One region of the Phytopseudomonas daroniae genome, then DNA from elsewhere that is predicted to be linked to it. Evidence: predicted binding sites of a transcription regulator. Region 1 holds the regulator's gene; the other holds the start of a gene.

Region 1 (10,194 bases):
CAAGTCATCGGCAACGACGCCACCATTGCGGTGGCGGGGCAGTCCGGCAACTTCGAGCTGAACGTGATGCTGCCGGTGATCGCCCATAATTTGCTTGGCAGCATCGAACTGCTGGCCAACGTCAGCCACCTGCTGGCGGATCGCGCCATCGCCAGCTTCAAGGTCAACGAACCCAAGCTCAGGGAAGCGCTGGGCCGCAATCCGATATTGGTGACCGCGCTGAACCCGCTGATCGGCTACCAGAAGGCCGCGGAAATCGCCAAGAAGGCGTACCGGGAAGGTCGACCGATCATCGACGTGGCTGAGGAAATGACCGACCTGGGACGTGCCGAGCTGGAACAGTTGCTCAACCCGGAGCGCCTTACCGAAGGCGGTCTGTAACAGCAGAAACGGTCGTGCGCAGGTCTTGTGTTCTGCGCGTTTTCGCCCTAGGGCGAGGAGGCAATCCCATGGAGCAGTGGAAGCGACTCATCGAAGCCGGTAACCGCCACTTCGCCGACGGTTCCTGGGTCGAGGCCCGTGAACAGTATCTGCAGGCGCTGGCTCTGGCTCAGGTGCTCTTCGAGCGCTGGCGTGACGCCGACGCCGCAGTGGCGGCTTTCGTCGTCTCCCAGCACAACCTGGCCGATCTACAATTGATGATCGGCCATCCGGAGGAGTCCGCAGAGCACCTGTGCGCCTGCCACGAGCACCTGTTGCGCTGCATGGGCAGCGAGCACCTGGCGCCGTCCCTGCGCCAGGCTGCGCTGAATCACAGCAGTCGCACCTATACCAGTCTGTTGAACTTTGTCGCCGAGCACGGGGCCTACCCCCGTACAGATCGATTGCTGGGCGCTAACACGCCTGGCGATGCGTCACCGGCAGAACGCTCAGTGTCTGTCGTCCGTCAGTACCATTAGAGGAGTGAAACCATGCCGTATAGCCTGCCTGCTCTGCCTTACGCCTACGATGCCCTGGAACCGCATATCGATGCGCAAACCATGGAAATCCACCATAGCAAGCACCACCAGACCTACGTCAACAACCTCAACGCTGCCCTGGAAGGCAATCCGCTGGCCGAGTTGCCGGTCGAAGAACTGCTCACTCGCCTCAAGGAGGTGCCGGAAGACAAACGCGGCGCGGTGATCAACAACGGTGGCGGGCACGCCAACCACTCGCTGTTCTGGACGGTGATGAGCACCGGCGGCGGTGGTGAACCGCAAGGCGAACTGAAAGCCGCTATCGACAGCCAACTGGGTGGTTTGGAAGCCTTCAAGGAAGCCTTCACAAAAGCTGCACTGACCCGTTTCGGCAGCGGCTGGGCCTGGCTCAGCGTGACGCCGCAGAAGCAACTGGTGGTCGAAAGCACCGGTAACCAGGATAGCCCGCTGATGAACGGCAATACGCCGATCCTCGGCCTGGACGTGTGGGAGCATGCCTACTATCTGCGCTACCAGAACCGTCGTCCCGAATACATCGGTGCCTTCTACAATGTCATCGATTGGGCCGAAGTCGCTCGCCGCTATCAGGCTGCTCTGGCTTGATGGTTTGTCTTTGAGGCGACATCGAGATGCGCATGAGCCCATTGCATGAGCTGATCGTGGCCAACCGCCGCTCGTTGCGTTATGCATTGGGCTTGATGCTGCTTTTTGGGGGCGGGTTAATCCTCGCCCTCAAAGTTTGCGAAGGTATGCAAAACTGGCTTTAAGCGCTTTTCCAGGCTGGGTGCCATAGAGGCGTCTAGGCGTCTTCGTGTATCCGCAGCGCCCGCCAGGCACGCTTGGGCAACAGTGATCGACCCTGTTACTCGCCTTCGTCGAAGTAATCGTTGATCAGGTCGGTCAGCGCCTGCAGCGCCTCTTCATCCCGTTCGCCTTCGGTAGATAGATGCACCGTGGTGCCTTTACCGGCAGCGAGCATCATCACCGCCATGATGCTTTTGCCATCGACAAGGCTTTCAGTGCTGCGCCCGATCTTCACCTGGCAGGGAAAACGCCCTGCAACCCCGACGAACTTGGCGGCCGCGCGCGCGTGCAGGCCGAGCTTGTTGATGATGGTGATTTCGCAGGCGGGCATCGCGGCAATTCCTTAACTGAGGTCGCGGTGGCGGATCTGAACGTTCTTCAGCAGCGGCTTGAGGGCGTGCCCCAGGCGATTGGCGAGGTACACCGAGCGATGATGGCCGCCCGTGCAGCCGATCGCAACGGTGACATAGGAGCGGTTGCTGGCAGCGAAGCGCGGCAGCCATTTGTGCAGGTAGGCGAAGATGTCCTGGTACATGTCCTGAACATCCTCCTGGGCTGCCAGGTACTCCTCTACCGGCTGCTCGAGGCCGGTGAAGTCGCGCAGCTCAGGCTTCCAGTAGGGGTTTGGCAGGCAGCGCACATCGAACACCAGGTCGGCATCCACCGGCATCCCGCGCTTGAAACCGAAGGATTCGATCAGGTAGGCGGTGCCCGGCTCCGGCTGGTTGAGCAGACGCAGCTTGAGTGTGTCGCGCAGTTGATAGAGGTTCAGGTGGGTGGTGTCGATCTTCAGATCGGCACGGTCGATGATCGGGCTCAGCAGCTTGGTTTCGTCGGCCATGGCTTCGGCCAGCGAACGCTGGTCGTTGGTCAGCGGGTGACGTCGACGGGTTTCCGAAAAGCGCTTGAGCAGCGTTTCTTCGCTGGCATCCAGGTACAGGACATCGCAACGGATGTTGCGGCCGCGCACCTCATCGAGCAGTTCGGAAAAACGCTTGAGCTGGCTAGGCAGGTTGCGTGCGTCTATCGACACCGCCACTTGCGGGTGCAACAGCTCGGTGTGCAGCAACGCCCGTTCGGCCAGCTCGGGAAGCAGGCCGGCAGGCAGGTTGTCGATGCAATAGAAGCCGTTGTCCTCGAGCACGTCGAGGGCGGTGCTCTTGCCCGAGCCGGAACGGCCGCTGACGATGATCAGGCGCATGGGCTCATCCTGTAGGGCTATTGACCGTTCTGCACGTTCACTACGGTCTGGTACAAAGATTCGCTGTCTTGAGCCTGGCGAAGCCGCTCGCGGACATCCTCTCGGTCGAACATGCTGGCGATCTGACGCAGCAGTTCCAGGTGCTCATCGGTCGCCGCTTCGGGAACCAGCAGCACGAACAGCAAGTCGACAGGCGCACCATCGATTGCATCGAAATCGACCGCGATATTCAGCTTCAGCAGGGCACTGATCGGCGTGCTGCAGCCAGGCAGGCGGCAGTGGGGAATGGCGATGCCATTGCCGAAGCCGGTCGAGCCGAGCTTTTCCCGGGCGATCAGGCTTTCATAGATGGTCTGGCCATCGAGATCGGGCAGGTCGCGCGCGATCACGGCGGCTATCTGTTCGAGTACGCGTTTTTTACTGCCGCCCGGCACGTTCACGAGGGAACGGCCGGGGGTCAGGATATTTTCAAGTCGGATCATAGGAGAAGGACGAGGTCAGCGGGCCATTGCGCCCTGCTGGCGGTCGAGCTGTTTTTCCTTGTGCTTGATGAGTTGGCGGTCGAGTTTGTCGGTCAGTAGATCGATGGCTGCGTACATGTCGTCATGTTCGGCATTGGCCACCACTTCGCCTCCGGCGATATGCAAGGTAGCTTCGACTTTCTGCTTGAGCTTTTCGACCTCCAGGATGACCTGCACATTGGTGATCTTGTCGAAGTGTCGCTCGAGACGCCCGAGCTTTTCTTCGATGTAGCTGCGTAGTGCGTCTGTCACATCCAGCTGGTGTCCACTGATGTTGACTTGCATACCGCTTCTCCTTGTTGCCGTGTGTGAGTGGCAGGCTTTCAAACCTGCCGCAGGAACACTGGGGGCTTTGCTACAAGGGCACCTTACATCAGTCGCTTGCGTTCGCTCGAAGGCGCTATACCGAGCGATTCACGGTACTTGGCGACTGTGCGGCGCGCCACTTGAATGCCCTGTGCTTCCAGTAGACCAGCGATCTTGCTATCGCTCAATGGCTTTTTCGCATTTTCCGCAGCGACCAGTTTCTTGATGATCGCGCGGATCGCGGTGGACGAACATTCGCCGCCTTCGGAGGTGCTGACGTGGCTGGAGAAGAAGTATTTCAGCTCGTAAATGCCACGCGGCGTGTGCATGTATTTCTGCGTGGTGACGCGTGAAATGGTCGATTCGTGCATGCCTACCGCTTCAGCGATGTCGTGCAGCACCAGAGGCTTCATGGCTTCATCGCCGTAGTCGAGGAAGCCACGCTGATGCTCGACGATCTGCGTCGCAACCTTCATCAGGGTCTCGTTGCGGCTCTGCAGGCTCTTGATGAACCAGCGCGCTTCCTGCAGCTGGTTACGCATGAAGGTGTTGTCGGCGCTGGAATCGGCACGTTTGACGAAACCTGCATACTGCGCATTGACGCGCAGGCGCGGCATGGCTTCCTGATTGAGCTCCACCAGCCAGCGGTCGTTGTGCTTGCGCACGATCACGTCAGGTACCACGTACTCGGGCTCGCTGGATTCGATCTGCGAACCGGGGCGTGGGTTGAGGCTCTGGATCAGTTCGATGATCGGACGCAGCTCATCTTCCTTGAGCTTCATGCGGCGCATCAGTTGGCTGTAGTCGCGGCTGCCGAGCAGATCGAGATAATCGCTCGTCAGGCGTTGGGCTTCGCTCAGCCAGGGCGTGTTGGTCGGCAGTTGGCGCAGTTGCAGAAGCAGGCATTCGCGCAGGTCGCGGGCCGCGATGCCGGACGGCTCGAATTGCTGGATGCGATGCAGCACGGCTTCGACTTCGTCGAGCTCGACATCGAGTTCGGGGTCGAAGGCGTCGGTGATTTCCTCGAGGGTTTCTTCGAGGTAGCCCTGGCCGTTGATGCAGTCGATCAGCGTGACGGCGATCAGGCGATCCTTGTCGGACATCGGTGCCAGGTTGAGTTGCCAGAGCATGTGGCTCTGCAGGCTTTCCCCGGCAGAGGTGCGAGTGGTGAAGTCCCACTCGTCATCATCATTGCTCGGCAGGCTGCTGGCGCTGGTCTGGTAGACATCTTCCCAGGCGGTATCGACAGGTAGTTCGTTGGGAATGCGCTCGCCCCATTCGCCTTCTTCCAGGTTGTCGACGGTCTGTGTGTTTTCCTGGAAGGTCGGTTCCTGAAATTTCTCTTCCTGGGTGGCGCTCGCAGTGGCACTTTCCGCGCCGTCGGCCATGGGATCCGAGTCGAAGTCGTCGCCTTCTTCCTGACGCTCGAGCATCGGGTTGGACTCCAGCGCCTCCTGGATCTCCTGTTGCAGATCCAGGGTCGACAGTTGGAGCAGGCGAATGGCTTGTTGCAGCTGCGGTGTCATCGTCAGCTGCTGGCCCATTTTCAGGACTAGCGATGGTTTCATTGCAGACCTTATCCGGCGTCTGTGCGCGATCCACGACAGGGCGCCAAAGCGCCACTAGGAAGCAAATTATATGCCTGAATCAGAGTGCTTTGCCTAGGGCCTGTTACCATTTCATTGCAGCAATGCCGTGAGGGTAACAGGCTCATGGGTGCGCTCATCGATGGGGGAATCCATCACAGGCGGAATTCGTGGCCCAGATAGACTTCCTTGACCACCTGGTTGGCCAGAATGGCAGCGGAGTCACCTTCGGCGATCAGTTGACCGTCGCTGACGATATAGGCGGTTTCGCAGATATCCAGGGTTTCGCGTACGTTGTGGTCGGTGATCAGCACGCCAATGCCTTTGGCCTTGAGGTGATGAATGATCTGTTTGATGTCGCCGACCGAGATCGGGTCGACACCGGCGAAAGGCTCGTCGAGAAGGATGAATTTCGGCGAGGTGGCCAGGGCGCGGGCGATTTCCACGCGGCGGCGCTCACCGCCCGACAGGCTCATGCCCAGGTTGTCGCGGATATGGGTGATGTGGAATTCCTGCAGCAGGCTGTCCAGCTCCTGCAGGCGCTGCGCGCGGTTCAGATCCTTGCGCGTTTCCAGGATCGCCATGATGTTGTCGGACACGCTGAGCTTGCGGAAGATCGACGCTTCCTGGGGCAGGTAGCCGATACCGGCGCGAGCGCGGCCATGCATGGGCTGGTGGCTGACGTCGAGGTCGTCGATCAGCACGCGCCCCTGGTCGGCCCGAACGAGGCCGACGATCATGTAGAAGCAGGTGGTCTTGCCGGCGCCGTTCGGGCCGAGCAGGCCGACGATCTGCCCGCTTTCGATACTCAGGCTGACGTCGCGAACGACCTGACGATCTTTATAGCTTTTGGCCAGGTGCTGGGCTTTCAGGGTGGCCATCGTTATTGGCCCTGCCCATCGGCGGGTCTATTCTTCGGCTGGATCACCATGTCGATGCGCGGACGCGGGGTCGACACATTGGTGCCCGTGGCACGGCCCGCGTTGACGATCTGGCGCTGGGTGTCATAGACGATCTTCTCGCCTTCGAAGGTGTTGCCTTCCTGAACGACCTTGGCCTGATCGATCAGTATGATGCGCTCATTGGCCGCAAAGTACTGGATGGTCAGCCCATAAGCCTTGACGATCTGCTTGTCGACCGAGGGTTTCTGTTCGTAATAGGCAGGCTTGCCCACCGACGTGAACACGTCGACATCACCCTGCGCGTTCTGGGTGATGGTGACGGTATCGCCAGTGATTTTCATGGTGCCCTGAGTGATGACGACGTCGCCGCGGTACACCGCTACGCCTTGTCTGTCGTCCAGCTCAGCACTGTCGGCCTGCACGCGGATCGGTTGATCGCGGTCGCTCGGCAGAGCCCAGGCGCTTGCGCTTCCTAGCGTTGCGCCGAGGCTGAGAAGTAGGGGGAGGGTTTTAACGAACCTCATGCTGGCCTCTTACGTTGGACTGCAGGAGCATCCTGCCGTCATTCAAGTACGCTTTCATTCCTTGTGCCGTGGTCACCCCGTTGGCCGCGTCGATTCTAACGGCTTGCTGGGTCTGCGCATATTCCTTCTGTGGGAATACGGTCAGGCGGCTGGTGGTGAGTATAGTGGTGCGACCTTTGTCATCCGTGCGTTCCACACGCACCTGGTCGATCAGTTCGACCTCGTCACCATCGGGGCCGACTTCACCGCGAGCGCTACGTACCTTCCAGGGAAAGTCGGTGCCGCGGAACAGGTTCATGCGGGGCTCGGTCAGCAGGGTGACGTCGGTACTCTGCACGTGTTCGAGCAGATCGCTGGTCATGTCGCTCTGCACTTTGCCATCGGGCAGGTACTGTACGCTGTGGGCGTTGATCGCGTAGAAGTCGATGGGGTTGTCCGGGCCGCTATGCTGCGGGCTGCTGGAGAAACTGTCCGGGTTGATGTTCCAGTAGCCGGCGGCGGCCAGCAGCAGGGCACCAAGGGTCAGCAGGGCGGGTGTGATGAATTTGCGCAGCATCGGCAGGCCCTAGAGGTAGGCGGATTGGGCGGCTTCGAGAGTGCCCTGGCCGCGCATGATCAGTTCGCAGAATTCGCGGGCCGCACCTTCACCGCCGCGCGCCTGAGTGACGCCATGGGCATGCTCGCGTACGAAACCGTTGCCACTGGCTACCGCCATGCCCAGGCCGACTCGGCGAATCACCGGCAGATCCGGCAGGTCATCGCCCAGGTAAGCCACTTGTTCGTAGCTCAGGCCAAGTTCGGCGAGCAGTTCGTCGAGCACGTCGAGTTTGTCTTCGCGGCCCTGGTACAGGTGCTGGATACCCAGGTTCTGTGCACGGCGCTCGACCACGGGCGTCTTGCGGCCGCTGATGATGGCGGTGCGTACGCCCGAGTTGATCAGCATCTTGATGCCCTGACCGTCCAGGGTATTGAAGGTCTTGAACTCGCTGCCGTCGACGAGAAAGTACAGCTTGCCGTCGGTGAGTACGCCGTCGACATCGAAGATGGCCAGTTTGATTGCGCGCGTGCGCTGCAGCAGGTCGCTCATCACATCACCCCCGCGCGCAACAGGTCGCCAAGGTTGAAGGCACCTACCGGGCGCCCGCTGGTGTCCACCACGACCAGTGCACTGATCTTGTTGTCTTCCATTATCTTCAGGGCCTCGGCGGCGAGCATGTCGGCACGGGCGGTTTTGCCGTGCGGGGTCATGACGTCGTCGATGCGTGCATCACGCACGTCGACGCCTTTATCCAGAGCGCGGCGCAGATCGCCGTCGGTGAAGATCCCGGCGAGCCGGCCATCGGCTTCCAGTACGGCGGTCATGCCCAGGCCTTTCTGGGTCATTTCCAGCAGTGCATCGCGCAGGCTGGTGCCGCGCCTGACCTGAGGCAGGCTGTCGCCCGTGTGCATGACATTCTCGACCTTGAGCAGCAGGCGCCGACCCAGAGCGCCACCTGGATGGGAGAAGGCGAAATCTTCGGCGGTGAAGCCACGAGCTTCCAGCAGCGCGATGGCCAGAGCGTCGCCCAGTACCAGTGAAGCGGTAGTGGAGGAGGTCGGCGCCAGATTGAGCGGGCAGGCTTCCTTGGCTACGCGGGTGTCGAGGTTCACTTCGGCAGCCTTGGACAGCGGCGACTCCGGGTTGCCGGTCATGCTGATCAGGGTGATGCCGAGGCGTTTGATCAACGGCAGCAGGGTGACGATCTCTGCCGTGGAACCCGAGTTGGACAGGGCGAGTACCACGTCGTCACGGGTGATCATGCCCATGTCGCCGTGGCTGGCTTCTGCAGGGTGCACGAAAAAAGCAGTGGTGCCGGTGCTGGCCAGGGTGGCGGCGATCTTGTTGCCGATATGCCCGGATTTGCCCATGCCGACCACGACCACGCGGCCCTTGCTGGCCAGGATCAACTCGCAAGCCTTGACGAAATTGGCGTCGATACGGGGCAACAGCTCTTGTACCGCCTCGATTTCGAGGCGGATGGTGCGTTGGGCGGAATCAATCAGGTCGCGGGTCTGGTTCATGCTTGGCTTGGACTGCTGGACGAAAAAGACGGGGATTATAACGGGAAAGACTACAGGACTCATCATCCATGGCGCCGAGGTGAAACGGCAAAGCTGTCACAAGCCTGAACGGTCAGGGTGCTCGGCTTTGGCGGGTAATGAGGCAAATGCTATAGTCCGCAGCCATTTTTGGCTCGTATGGCCGATCGCCGTGCCCTTATCCCGATGCAGGGCATCTGATTAGGCAAGGCAGTACGTAATGGAGTTCCGATGAGCGCCGAAAATCAGTACGCGGTCGAGCTTAAGAACGTAAGTTTTCAGCGCGGCGAGCGGCACATCTTCAAGAACGTCGATATACGCATCCCGAGGGGCAAGGTCACCGGGATCATGGGCCCCTCCGGCTGTGGCAAGACCACGCTGTTACGGCTGATCGCCGCCGAGTTGCGGCCAAGCGCGGGCGAAATCCACGTCAACGGCCTGAACCTACCCGATCTGTCGCGCAGCGAGCTGTTCGACATGCGCAAGCAGATGGGCGTGCTGTTCCAGAGCGGTGCGTTGTTCACCGACCTCGACGTGTTCGAAAACGTGGCATTTCCGCTACGCGTGCATACGCAACTGCCCGAAGAAATGATTCGTGACATTGTTCTGATGAAGCTGCAAGCGGTTGGCTTGCGTGGCGCCATCGAGTTGATGCCCGATGAACTCTCCGGTGGTATGAAGCGGCGTGTGGCGCTGGCCCGGGCAATCGCCCTGGATCCGCAGATACTCATGTATGACGAGCCGTTCGTCGGGCAGGATCCCATCGCCATGGGCGTGCTGGTGCGCTTGATTCGTTTGCTCAACGATGCCCTGGGCATTACCAGTATCGTGGTGTCTCACGATCTGGCGGAGACGGCGAGCATCGCCGATTACATCTATGTCGTCGGTGACAGTCAGGTTCTGGGCCAGGGAACGCCGGCCGAGCTGCGTGACTCCGAAAATCCACAGGTGCGTCAGTTCATGCAGGGCACGCCGGACGGGCCGGTTCCTTTTCATTTTCAAGCGCCGAGCTACCGCGACGATCTACTGGGGGGGCGCTGATGCGCAGGACATCTTCACTCGAACGCGTGCGCCTGTTCGGGCGTGCGGGTATCGACGTGGTCGCCACGCTGGGGCGTTCGACGGTCTTTCTGCTGCGCGCACTGTTCGGGCGTGGCACATCGGGCCATTCGCTGCAGCTTTTGATCAAACAGCTGTATTCGGTGGGCGTGCTGTCCCTGGCGATCATCGTGGTTTCCGGCCTGTTCATCGGCATGGTGCTGTCGCTGCAGGGCTTCAGCATTCTCGCCAAATACGGCTCCGAGCAGGCGGTGGGGCAGATGGTCGCCCTGACCTTGTTGCGTGAACTGGG
Region 2 (10,194 bases), 420 kb from region 1:
CATACCGCTCACCACAGGGTGGATCAGGCGCAGCCATCGGTGCATCGAACGACACGATGCCGGCTGCGCCCTAGCCCACCACAAGACAGCCCATGGCAAGGCCGTGCAGGGTTACAGCAACGCGAACCCTGATTCACTGGGTCATTTCCTGCCGCCCTCTCCAATCTGCCCGGCCATTCTCGAGCAATTGGCACACTCCCTGCTCATGCCCTTGCAGACATAGAGCACGCCGTCAGACGGCAAGGCTCCCCGAAACGAATCGGGATCGGACAAAGGCGTCCTTGCACTCACGGTGCAGGACGCCTTTTTTGTGTGCTCACGATTCATTCAGAGCCACGGAGGTAGCGGATGAAACGATTGAAGCTGGTGATGATCGGCAACGGCATGGCCGGCGTACGCACGCTGGAAGAGCTGCTCAAGATCGCCCCGGATCTCTACGACATCACCGTATTCGGCGCCGAGCCCCATCCCAACTACAACCGCATCCTGCTCTCACCGGTGCTGGCGGGCGAGCAGACCTTCGATGACATCGTGCTCAACGAGCTGAGCTGGTACACCGAGCACGGCATTCACCTGCTGCTGGGCCGCAAGGTGGTGGAGATCGACCGTATCCACCGCCGGGTGATCGCCGATGATGGCAGCAGCGCCGACTATGACCGCCTGCTGATCGCCACCGGCTCGCGGCCGTTCATCCTGCCGATACCGGGTAATGGGCTGGAAGGCGTGATCGGCTACCGCGATATCGCCGACACCCGCTGCATGCTCGACAGCGCCAACCTGCACCGCCGTGCAGTAGTCATCGGCGGTGGCCTGCTCGGCCTGGAGGCGGCCCACGGCCTCAAGCTGCGCGGCATGGACGTAAGCGTGGTGCACAACGGCGCCACTCTGCTGGAACGCCAGCTCGACGAGCGCGCCGGTGGCTTGCTGCAAAACGCTCTGCAGCGACGCGGCCTGCACTTCGCCCTCGGCAAGCAGACCGCCGAGCTGATCGGCACCGACGCCGGACGGGTCAGCGCCGTACGCTTCAGCGATGGCGAGCAACTGCCCGCCGACCTGGTGGTGATGGCCGCCGGCATTCGCCCCAACATCGAACTGGCGCAGCGTGCAGGCCTGCCCTGCGCCCGCGGCATCCTGGTCAACGACACGCTGCAGAGCTTCGACCCACGGGTGTACGCCGTGGGCGAATGCGTCAGCCACCGCGGTATCGCCTACGGCCTGGTGGCGCCACTGTTCGAACAGGCACGGGTATGTGCCAGCCACCTGGCCATGCAGGGATTTCGCCGTTACCTCGGCTCGCTGACCTCCACCAAGCTCAAGGTCACCGGTATCGACCTGTTCTCCGCGGGCGACTTCGCTGGCGGCCCAGGGACGCAGAGCATCACTCTCGACGACCCCATCACTGGCAGCTATCGCAAGCTGGTGCTGAAGAACGACGTGCTGGTCGGTGCCTGCCTGTATGGCGATACCGCCGATGCCGCCTGGTACTGGCGGCTGATCCGCGAGGGGTGCAAGGTGACGGATATCCGCGATGCGCTGATGTTCGGCGAAGACGCAGTGAACAGCCTGTCCCCCGCCTGCGCCGCGGAACCGACTCTCCTGCAAGGAGCGGCCTGATGGGCGCTCGACAATCCGGCGGCGCGACGCACACCACCGCATCGACCTGCTGCTACTGCGGCGTAGGCTGCGGCGTGCTGATCGAGCACGACGACGAGCGCATTCTCGGCGTCAGCGGCGATCCCGCGCACCCGGCGAACTTCGGCAAACTGTGCAGCAAGGGTGCCTCACTGCACCTGACCGGCGATCTCGCCGCCCGTGCCCTGTACCCCGAACTGCGCCTCGGCAAAGGGCTGGGCCGCACCCGCACGGACTGGGACACGGCCCTGGATCATGCTGCCGACGTGTTCGCCCGCACCCTCCGCGAGCATGGCCCGGACAGCGTCGCGTTCTACATTTCCGGGCAGTTACTGACCGAGGATTACTACGCCTTCAACAAGCTGGCCCGCGCCCTGGTCGGTACCAACAATATCGACAGCAATTCGCGCCTGTGCATGTCCTCGGCGGTGGTCGGCTACAAGCGCAGCCTGGGCGCCGACGCGCCGCCCTGCTCGTACGAAGACATCGAGCAGGCCGACACCCTGCTGATCATCGGCAGCAACATGGCCTACGCCCACCCGATCCTGTTTCGCCGTCTGGAAGCGGCCAAGGCATGCAATCCGCAGATGAAGGTCATCGTCGTCGACCCACGGCGCACCGACACCTGCGACCTCGCCGATCTGCACCTGGCCATTGCGCCCGGTAGTGATGTGGCACTGCTGCACGGCGTCTTGCACCTGCTGCTGGAGCAAGGCCGCATCGACCGCACCTTCATCGAGACGCACACCGAAGGTTTCGAGGCGCTGCAAGCGTTGGTCGCGGATTACGAGCCCGCGCGCGTCGCCCAACTCTGCACAATCAGCGAAGCGGACTTGCGCCGCTGCGCGGAGTGGATCGGCAGTTCGCCGCGTTTTCTGTCGCTGTGGTGCATGGGCGTCAATCAGTCCACCGCCGGCACCGCGAAGAATTGCGCGTTGATCAACCTGCACCTGGCCACCGGGCAGATCGGCAAGATCGGCAGCGGGCCCTTTTCCCTCACTGGCCAGCCGAATGCCATGGGCGGCCGGGAAACCGGCAGCCTGTCCAACCTGCTGCCCGGTCACCGTGAGGTCGCCAACCCCGAACACCGCGCCGAAGTCGCGGCTTACTGGGGCGTCGACGCGCTGCTGGAAACGCCTGGGCTCAGCGCCATCGAACTGTTCGAAGCCGTGGGCAGCGGCAAGATCAAGGCGCTGTGGATCGCCTGCACCAACCCGGCCCAGTCCATGCCGGATCAGCACAGGATTCATCAGGCCCTGAGCGACTGCCCTTTCGTGATGGTACAGGAAGCCTTTTTCACCACCGAAACCTGCCGATATGCCGACCTGCTGATACCCGCCGCCAGTTGGGGCGAGAAGGAAGGCACGGTGACCAACTCCGAGCGCCGCATCAGTCGCGTGCGCCGCGCGGTGCCCGCACCTGGCGAGGCGCGAGCCGACTGGTCGATCACCTGCGATTTTGCCCGCCGCCTGGAAACCCGTCTGCCGGGTGCGCCATCGGGACATTTCGCCTTCGAAAATCCCGAGCAACTGTTCGAGGAATACAAGGTTCTGACTCGCGGGCGAGACCTGGATCTCTGCGGCCTGGGCTACGCACTGCTGGAAGCGCGCGGCCCGCAGCAGTGGCCCTTTCCCGAAGGTGCGCAAAACGGTACGCCACGCCTGTACGGCGATGGGCGCTTTGCGAGCACCAACGGTCGCGCGCGCTTTATCGCCGAGGCTTACCAACCGGCCAGGGAGCAGCGCGACAAGCGCTATCCGCTGACCCTCAATACCGGTCGCCTGCGCGATCAGTGGCACGGCATGAGCCGTACCGGCACTGCGGCACGGCTGTTCGCCCACGCCGAAGAACCACTGCTCGGCCTGCACCCGCAGGACATGGCGCAGCGGCACCTGCAGGATGGCCAACTGGTCGAGGTGCACAGCCGCCGTGGCGCGCTGGTCGTACGCGTGCAGGCCGACAGCAGCCTGCAGCAGGGCCAGGCCTTTCTGCCCATGCACTGGGGTGACCGCTTTCTCAAGGGTCTCGGCATCAACGCCCTGACCTTGCCGGCGTTCGACCCGCTGTCGAAACAGCCGGAGCTCAAACACGCCGGGATAGACGTACAGCCCGTCGACCTGCCCTGGACATTCCACGCCCTGATCGAAGGTGATGTTCAGCAACGCCTGGAAGCCCTGCGCCCGCTGTGCGAGACCTTCGCCTACGCCAGCTTCGGCCTCGCCGGTCGCGAGACCTCGGCACTGGTGATGCGTGCCGCCCACCATCACGCACCCGATGCGGCGTTGCTCGAACAGCTTCACGAAAAACTGGGCCTGACCGAAGGGCCGGTGATCCGCTACGACGACCCTCATGATGGCCCAGGCTGCTTACCCATCCACAAGCGTGTGCGTATCGACGGGAGCCGCCTGACGGGCTTCTGCCTGAGCGGCGAGACCCGCGCTCGCGGCTGGCTGCGTGACCTCTGGCAAAACCAGACCTCACTGGATGACGACAGCGGCCGGGCCCTGCGCCGCTGGCTGCTGGCGCCGGTGGAGAGCCCGCCCGGCCAGGCTCGTCAGCACACCGGCAAGACCCTGTGCACCTGCATGAACGTCAGCGAGGCCGCGGTGCGCGAGGGTATCGAGCGCGGCTGCGACCTCATCGCGCTCAAACAGAATCTCGGCTGCGGCACCCAGTGCGGCTCCTGCGTACCGGAAATCAAGCGTCTGCTGGCGCTACAGACCATCGAAGCCTAGCGAAGACTGGGTTGAACCTAGATAAAAGGAATACCGTGATGAACCCAAGCGTATGGCTGATCGGCGCCGGCCCCGGCGACCCGGAACTGCTCACTCTCAAGGCGGTGCGTGCCCTCGGCCTGGCCGATGTGGTGCTGATCGACGATCTGGTCAACCCGCAGGTTTTGCAGCATTGCCCCGGCGCGCGGGTGATCCGCGTCGGCAAACGCGGGGGCTGTCGTTCGACACCCCAGGCGTTCATCCATCGCCTGATGCTGCGCTATGCCCGCCAGGGCAAGGTGGTCGCGCGCCTCAAGGGCGGCGACCCGTGCATCTTCGGCCGCGGTGGCGAAGAGGCCGACTGGCTGGCCGCCCGCGGCGTGCACTGCGAGATCGTCAACGGCATCACCGCCGGCCTGGCCGCGGCGACCCGCTGCGGCATCTCCCTGACCCTGCGCGGTGTCGCCCGCGGCGTCACTCTGGTAACCGCACACACCCAGGATGGCAGCTCGCCGAACTGGCAGGCACTGGCCGACAGCGGTACGACGCTGGTGGTGTACATGGGCATCGCCACTCTGACCGATACCCGCCAGCACCTGCTCGATGCCGGTATGGCGGCGCACACCGCTGTGGCGATGATCGATAACGCCTCGCTGCCGGATCAACGCGAATGCCGCAGCACGCTGCTGGAAATGGTCGATGCCGCCCTGGCATTCAAGCTGAAAAGCCCAGCCATTCTGGTGATCGGCGATGTGGTCGGCACTGCTATCGAGGCTGCCAGAGAACTCGAGATGCGCAGCGCCTGAGGACAGACCCTAAGCAACTGGACTGCTATTTGCACTGTTTTAGTTCAACCGTACTGCCTGAAAGACTGCCCCCATGCCTGATACCGCCATGCCTGCCACCCTGCGCTTCATGCTCGCTGCCCGCCGCTGCGAGCTGCAGGGCCTGGAGAGCCTGTCCTTCACCTGCCAACTGGTGACCCGCATCAGTCAACTGGTTCACCAGCTGCAAAAAGAAAGGGGCTACTCCAACATCTATCTCGGCAACCAGGCGAGCCATTACCTGCACCAACTTGACGCACACAGTGCCGAGTCAGCCGCCGTGGAGCGTCAGGTACACGAGTGCTTCATGGCCATGGATACCGCCCAGGCCAATGCCGCGGATCGCGCCCGCCTGTTCAACCGCATCGCCTACGTGCTGCATGGCCTGGACGAGTTGCCTGGCCTGCGCCGACGCATCCGTGAACTGGAGCCTGCTCCACGTCAGGCGACCCAGGCCTTCACCCGATTGATCGGCGGGCTGCTGGCCGTGGTTTTCGAAGCCGCCGATACCGCTGTCGACCCGAGCATCACCCGGCTGCTGGTGGCCATGTTCAACTTCATGCAGGGCAAGGAGCTGGCCGGTCAGGAGCGCGCTGCCGGCGTCGAAGGGTTCTCGCACGGGCATTTCGATGGCGAGTTGCAGGAACGCCTGCAGCATCTCGAAGAAGGCCAGGAACGTTGCTTCGATGTGTTCAGCGAGTTCGCCGATGGTGAGGCGGTCGCCCTGTGGCAGCAGATCCACAGTAGCGATACCGTCGCCCAGGTGATCAGCCTGCGCCGCATCGCCAAGCGCACGTCGGCCAACGCCACGGTGGATCCAGGCCTGTGTGAGCTGTGGTTCGAGCTCAACACCCGACGTATCGACGCCATGAAGGAGGTGGAAAACCATCTCGCCACGCGCCTGCTGGAACATTGTCGCAGCAGCATCGCCGAAGCCCATGCCGACCTCGACAACCATCGCACCCTGCTGGGGCGCCTGGCGCAGATGGATGTCGGAAGCGATCAGGCGCTGCTGTTCAGCGTGCACAGCAGCACCCTGGACAGCGCGCCTCAGGATTCGGTGGGCAACCACCTGGCGCGTTCGGTGCTCGACCTGCTGCACGAGCAGAACCAGCGCCTGCAGCGGGTCAGCGATGAGCTCAAGGAAACCCGCGAAACGCTCAACGAGCGCAAGCTGATCGAGCGGGCCAAGAAACTGCTGATGAACGACTACCGGCTCAGCGAAGAAGATGCCTACGCACGCCTTCGCCAATCCGCCATGGAGCGCAGCATGCGCCTGGTCGATGTCGCTCAGAGCCTGCTCGCCTTCGCCGCACGCAAGAGCCAGAACACTCCACATAGCGACAGGGGCAAGCGTGCCTGAGGATGCCCAGGCATAGCGTTGCCACCGGCACTCTGGCGGCCATGCACCTGCGCCGCGCACGGCAAGCGGCAGACGCCCCGCTGCTGTGCGGCGCCAGCGGCCTAGTCAATCCAGCACAGAGTCGACGGAATTGCTCAGCACAGGCTGAAAAGCTTTCCCGTTCAATCAGTTAGCTCCCGCACATCGAATTTCCCAGGCCAGTTGCCAGACAGCCAGACCAGGCGCTCCTGCTACTGGCATGCAACCTGCTAAGTCCGTAGCGAGGAGGCAGGCTCTGTCCCTTCACAATCCGAATCCTGGACAACGGCGTCCACCCTTGTTGCAGCCCGAGCGCTGCCATGAGAGTGACGCCGTTTTTTTATGCGTGCCTTTTGGGGAAAACGATATGGACGACAAGCCACGTACATTGCAGAACGTCGACGACAGCGCCAGTCAGCCGCGTCGTACCTTTCTCAAGCAGTCCATGGGCCTGCTCGGGGGCAGCGCATTGATGAGCCTGCTGCCAGCGGGCCTGAGCAGCGCGGTATGGGCTGCGGGCAGCGATGATCTGGAAACCACCAAGGCCAAGCTCGGTTTCATCGCCCTGACCGATGCCGCGCCACTGTTCGTGGCCGATGAACTGGGCCTGTTCGCCAAGCACGGCATGACCGGTGTCGAGGTGCTCAAACAGTCGTCCTGGGGCACCACCCGCGACAACCTGGTGCTCGGCGCCGGCAGTGGCGGCATCGACGGCGCCCACATCCTCACGCCGATGCCCTACCTGATGGCCGCCGGCAAGATCACCACCAACAACACGCCGTTGCCAATGTACCTGCTGGCACGCCTGAACCTCAACGGCCAGGGCATATCCATCAGCAAGGAATATCAGGATCTCAAGCTCGGCACCGACGCCAGCGCCTTCAAACAGGCCGTCGCCGCCAAGCAGGCCAAGGGCCAGAAGATCGCCGCGGCGATGACTTTCCCGGGCGGTACCCACGACCTGTGGCTGCGCTACTGGATGGCGGCCGGTGGCATCGAGCCGAACAAGGATCTGCCGACGGTGGTCATCCCACCACCACAGATGGTCGCCAACATGAAGGTTGGCAGCATGGACGCCTTCTGCGTCGGTGAGCCGTGGAACGCGCAACTGGTCAACCAGGGCATTGGCTACAGCGCGGTGACCACCGGTGAGCTGTGGGCCAACCACCCGGAAAAGGCCCTGTCGCTGCGAGCCGATTATGTCGATGCCAACCCCAACGCGACCCGCGCGCTGCTCAAGGCGGTGATGGAAGCGCAGATGTTCTGCGAAGCGGCGGAGAACAAGGAACAGGTCGCCGAGATCTGCGCCAAGCGCCGCTGGATCGGCGCTCCCGCCAAGGATCTATTGGCACGTCTGCAAGGCAACATCGATTACGGCAACGGCCGCGTCGTGGAAAACAGCCCGCACCTGATGCGCTTCTGGAGCGAGTTCGCGTCCTACCCCTTCCAGAGCCACGACCTGTGGTTCCTGACCGAAAACAAACGCTGGGGCTACCTGCCGAACGACTTCGACAGCCAGGCGCTGATCGACACCGTCAATCGCGAAGACATCTGGCGCCAGGCCGCCGCCGAGCTCGCGGTGCCTGCCGAGCAGATTCCGCAATCGAAATCGCGTGGCCTCGAGACCTTCTTCGACGGCAAGACCTTCGACCCGCAGAACCCGCAAGCCTATCTCGACAGCCTGCTCCTGAAGGCCTAACCGGAGAAACGCCCATGAATGCGCCCGTCAAATCGCTGGCCCTGCCGGCCGGCGTCACCGCTCCAAGCTGGCTGAAGCGTCTGTCGAACACGCTGCTGCAGTCGGTGCTGCCGCCACTGGTGATCACCGCAGCACTGCTGCTGATCTGGCAACTGCTGTGCAGCGGCCCCAACGCCTCGCTGCCGCCTCCCAGCCAGGTCATCGAAGACACCTGGGAACTGATCGTCAACCCGTTCTATGACAACGGCGGCACCGACGTCGGTATGGCCTGGCAACTGCTCGCCAGCCTCGAGCGCGTGGCCTACGGCTATGCCCTGGCGGTGGTGGTCGGCGTGGCCCTGGGGGTTCTGGTCGGCCAGTCGACCTGGGCGATGCGCGGTCTCGATCCGCTGTTCCAGATCCTGCGTACCGTGCCGCCGCTGGCCTGGTTGCCACTGTCCCTGGCCGGCTTCAAGGACAGCCACCCGTCGGCACTGTTCGTGATCTTCATCACCGCCATCTGGCCGATCATCATCAATACCTCGGTGGGTATCCGCAATATCCCCGAGGACTACCGCAACGTCGCCAAGGTGCTGCGCCTCAACGGCGTGGAGTACTTCCACAAGATCATGCTGCCAGCCGCTGCGCCCTACATCTTCTCCGGGCTGCGCATCGGCGTGGGGCTGTCCTGGCTGGCGATCATCGCCGCGGAGATGTTGATCGGTGGCGTCGGTATCGGCTTCTTCATCTGGGATGCGTGGAACGCCTCGCGTATCAGCGACATCATTCTCGCCCTGGTCTACGTCGGCGTGGTCGGCTTCCTGCTCGACCGTCTGGTGCTGTTCGTCGGCAATCGCATCACCCGCGGCACATCGGCCTGAGGAGTACGGATATGAGCAAGCATTACCTGAGCATCGAGCATGTGGAAAAGTACTTCGAGCGTGACGGCGTCAGCTCCCACGTACTGAACCAGATCAACCTCAACGTCGACCGTGGCGAATACATCTCCATCATCGGCCACTCCGGCTGCGGCAAATCGACGGTGCTGAACATCGTCGCCGGCCTGACCGACTCCAGCAGTGGCGCGGTGATCCTCGACGGCCGGGAAGTTCGCGGCCCCGGCCCGGATCGCAGCCTGGTGTTCCAGAACCATTCGCTGCTGCCCTGGCTGACGGTGCAGGAAAACGTCGCGCTGGCCGTGGACAAGGTGTTCAAGCGTACCAAGAGCAAGGCCGAGCGCCGCGACTGGACGCTGCATCACCTGGAGTTGGTGAGCATGGGCCACGCGCTGCACAAGCGGCCCAATGAAATTTCCGGCGGCATGAAGCAGCGCGTCGGCATCGCCCGCGCGCTGGCCATGGAACCCAAGGTATTGCTGCTCGACGAACCCTTCGGCGCCCTCGACGCCCTGACCCGCGCCCACTTGCAGGACGAGGTGATGCGCATCCAGAGCGAGCTGCACAACACGGTGATGATGATCACCCACGACGTCGATGAAGCCGTGCTGCTCTCCGATCGCATCGTGATGATGACCAACGGCCCTTCGGCGACCATTGGCGAGATTCTCACCATCGATCTGCCGCGACCCCGTGACCGCATCGCCCTGGCCGACGACCCGCGCTACAACCAGTATCGCCACGCGGTACTGAGCTTCCTGCACGAGAAACAGCGCAAGGTCGAACCTCTGGGGGCGCGCCGCAGTGCCGCCGTTGCAGAACCGGCCAGCAAAGAGCGCGCCCGAGCCTGAAGCTCAGTCGCGGGCGATACCCGTGACGGTAATGCCGAAGCGCTCCTCCAGGCGCACCGCGGGGGTCTGCTCTTCGCGGGGCTGCTCCTTCGGTTCGAGGCGCTCCAGGTTCTCTTCGGCCCATTCCAGCAACCAGATCACGGCCTGCTCCAGGCTCGGTTTCTCGCTCGATTTGACCTTCAGGACTTCGGCCGCCTCGTCTCTGCTGTAGGCGATGT

What was found. Region 1 encodes sigma-54, which starts transcription at its own class of promoters, with help from an activator protein. Its sites were predicted from a motif close to ANTGGCATNNANNTTGCTNT; they were not measured.
Region 2: the regulator sigma-54 is predicted to act here: its motif matches at 6,766-6,785, upstream of DNK10_RS00645 (CmpA/NrtA family ABC transporter substrate-binding protein).

What each region holds. Positions count from the first base shown of each region.
Region 1 is NZ_QJUJ01000001.1:526,746-536,939, reverse strand. Features, by position in the region: gene fumC (class II fumarate hydratase FumC) at 1-381, shown strand, start outside; gene DNK10_RS02645 (hypothetical protein) at 450-899, shown strand; gene DNK10_RS02640 (superoxide dismutase) at 912-1,523, shown strand; gene DNK10_RS26280 (hypothetical protein) at 1,556-1,687, shown strand; gene DNK10_RS02635 (HPr family phosphocarrier protein) at 1,783-2,055, opposite strand; gene rapZ (RNase adapter RapZ) at 2,068-2,925, opposite strand; gene ptsN (PTS IIA-like nitrogen regulatory protein PtsN) at 2,943-3,407, opposite strand; gene hpf (ribosome hibernation-promoting factor, HPF/YfiA family) at 3,423-3,731, opposite strand; gene DNK10_RS02615 (RNA polymerase factor sigma-54) at 3,815-5,320, opposite strand; gene lptB (LPS export ABC transporter ATP-binding protein) at 5,494-6,219, opposite strand; gene lptA (lipopolysaccharide transport periplasmic protein LptA) at 6,222-6,764, opposite strand; gene lptC (LPS export ABC transporter periplasmic protein LptC) at 6,751-7,320, opposite strand; gene DNK10_RS02595 (KdsC family phosphatase) at 7,330-7,851, opposite strand; gene DNK10_RS02590 (KpsF/GutQ family sugar-phosphate isomerase) at 7,851-8,825, opposite strand; gene DNK10_RS02585 (ATP-binding cassette domain-containing protein) at 9,075-9,884, shown strand; gene mlaE (lipid asymmetry maintenance ABC transporter permease subunit MlaE) at 9,884-10,194, shown strand, end outside.
Region 2 is NZ_QJUJ01000001.1:110,738-120,931, forward strand. Features, by position in the region: partial or broken gene DNK10_RS00625 (NAD(P)/FAD-dependent oxidoreductase) at 349-1,557, shown strand; gene DNK10_RS00630 (nitrate reductase) at 1,614-4,367, shown strand; gene cobA (uroporphyrinogen-III C-methyltransferase) at 4,406-5,152, shown strand; gene DNK10_RS00640 (nitrate regulatory protein) at 5,226-6,533, shown strand; gene DNK10_RS00645 (CmpA/NrtA family ABC transporter substrate-binding protein) at 6,919-8,250, shown strand; gene ntrB (nitrate ABC transporter permease) at 8,265-9,110, shown strand; gene DNK10_RS00655 (ABC transporter ATP-binding protein) at 9,122-9,976, shown strand; gene DNK10_RS00660 (hypothetical protein) at 9,980-10,194, opposite strand, start outside.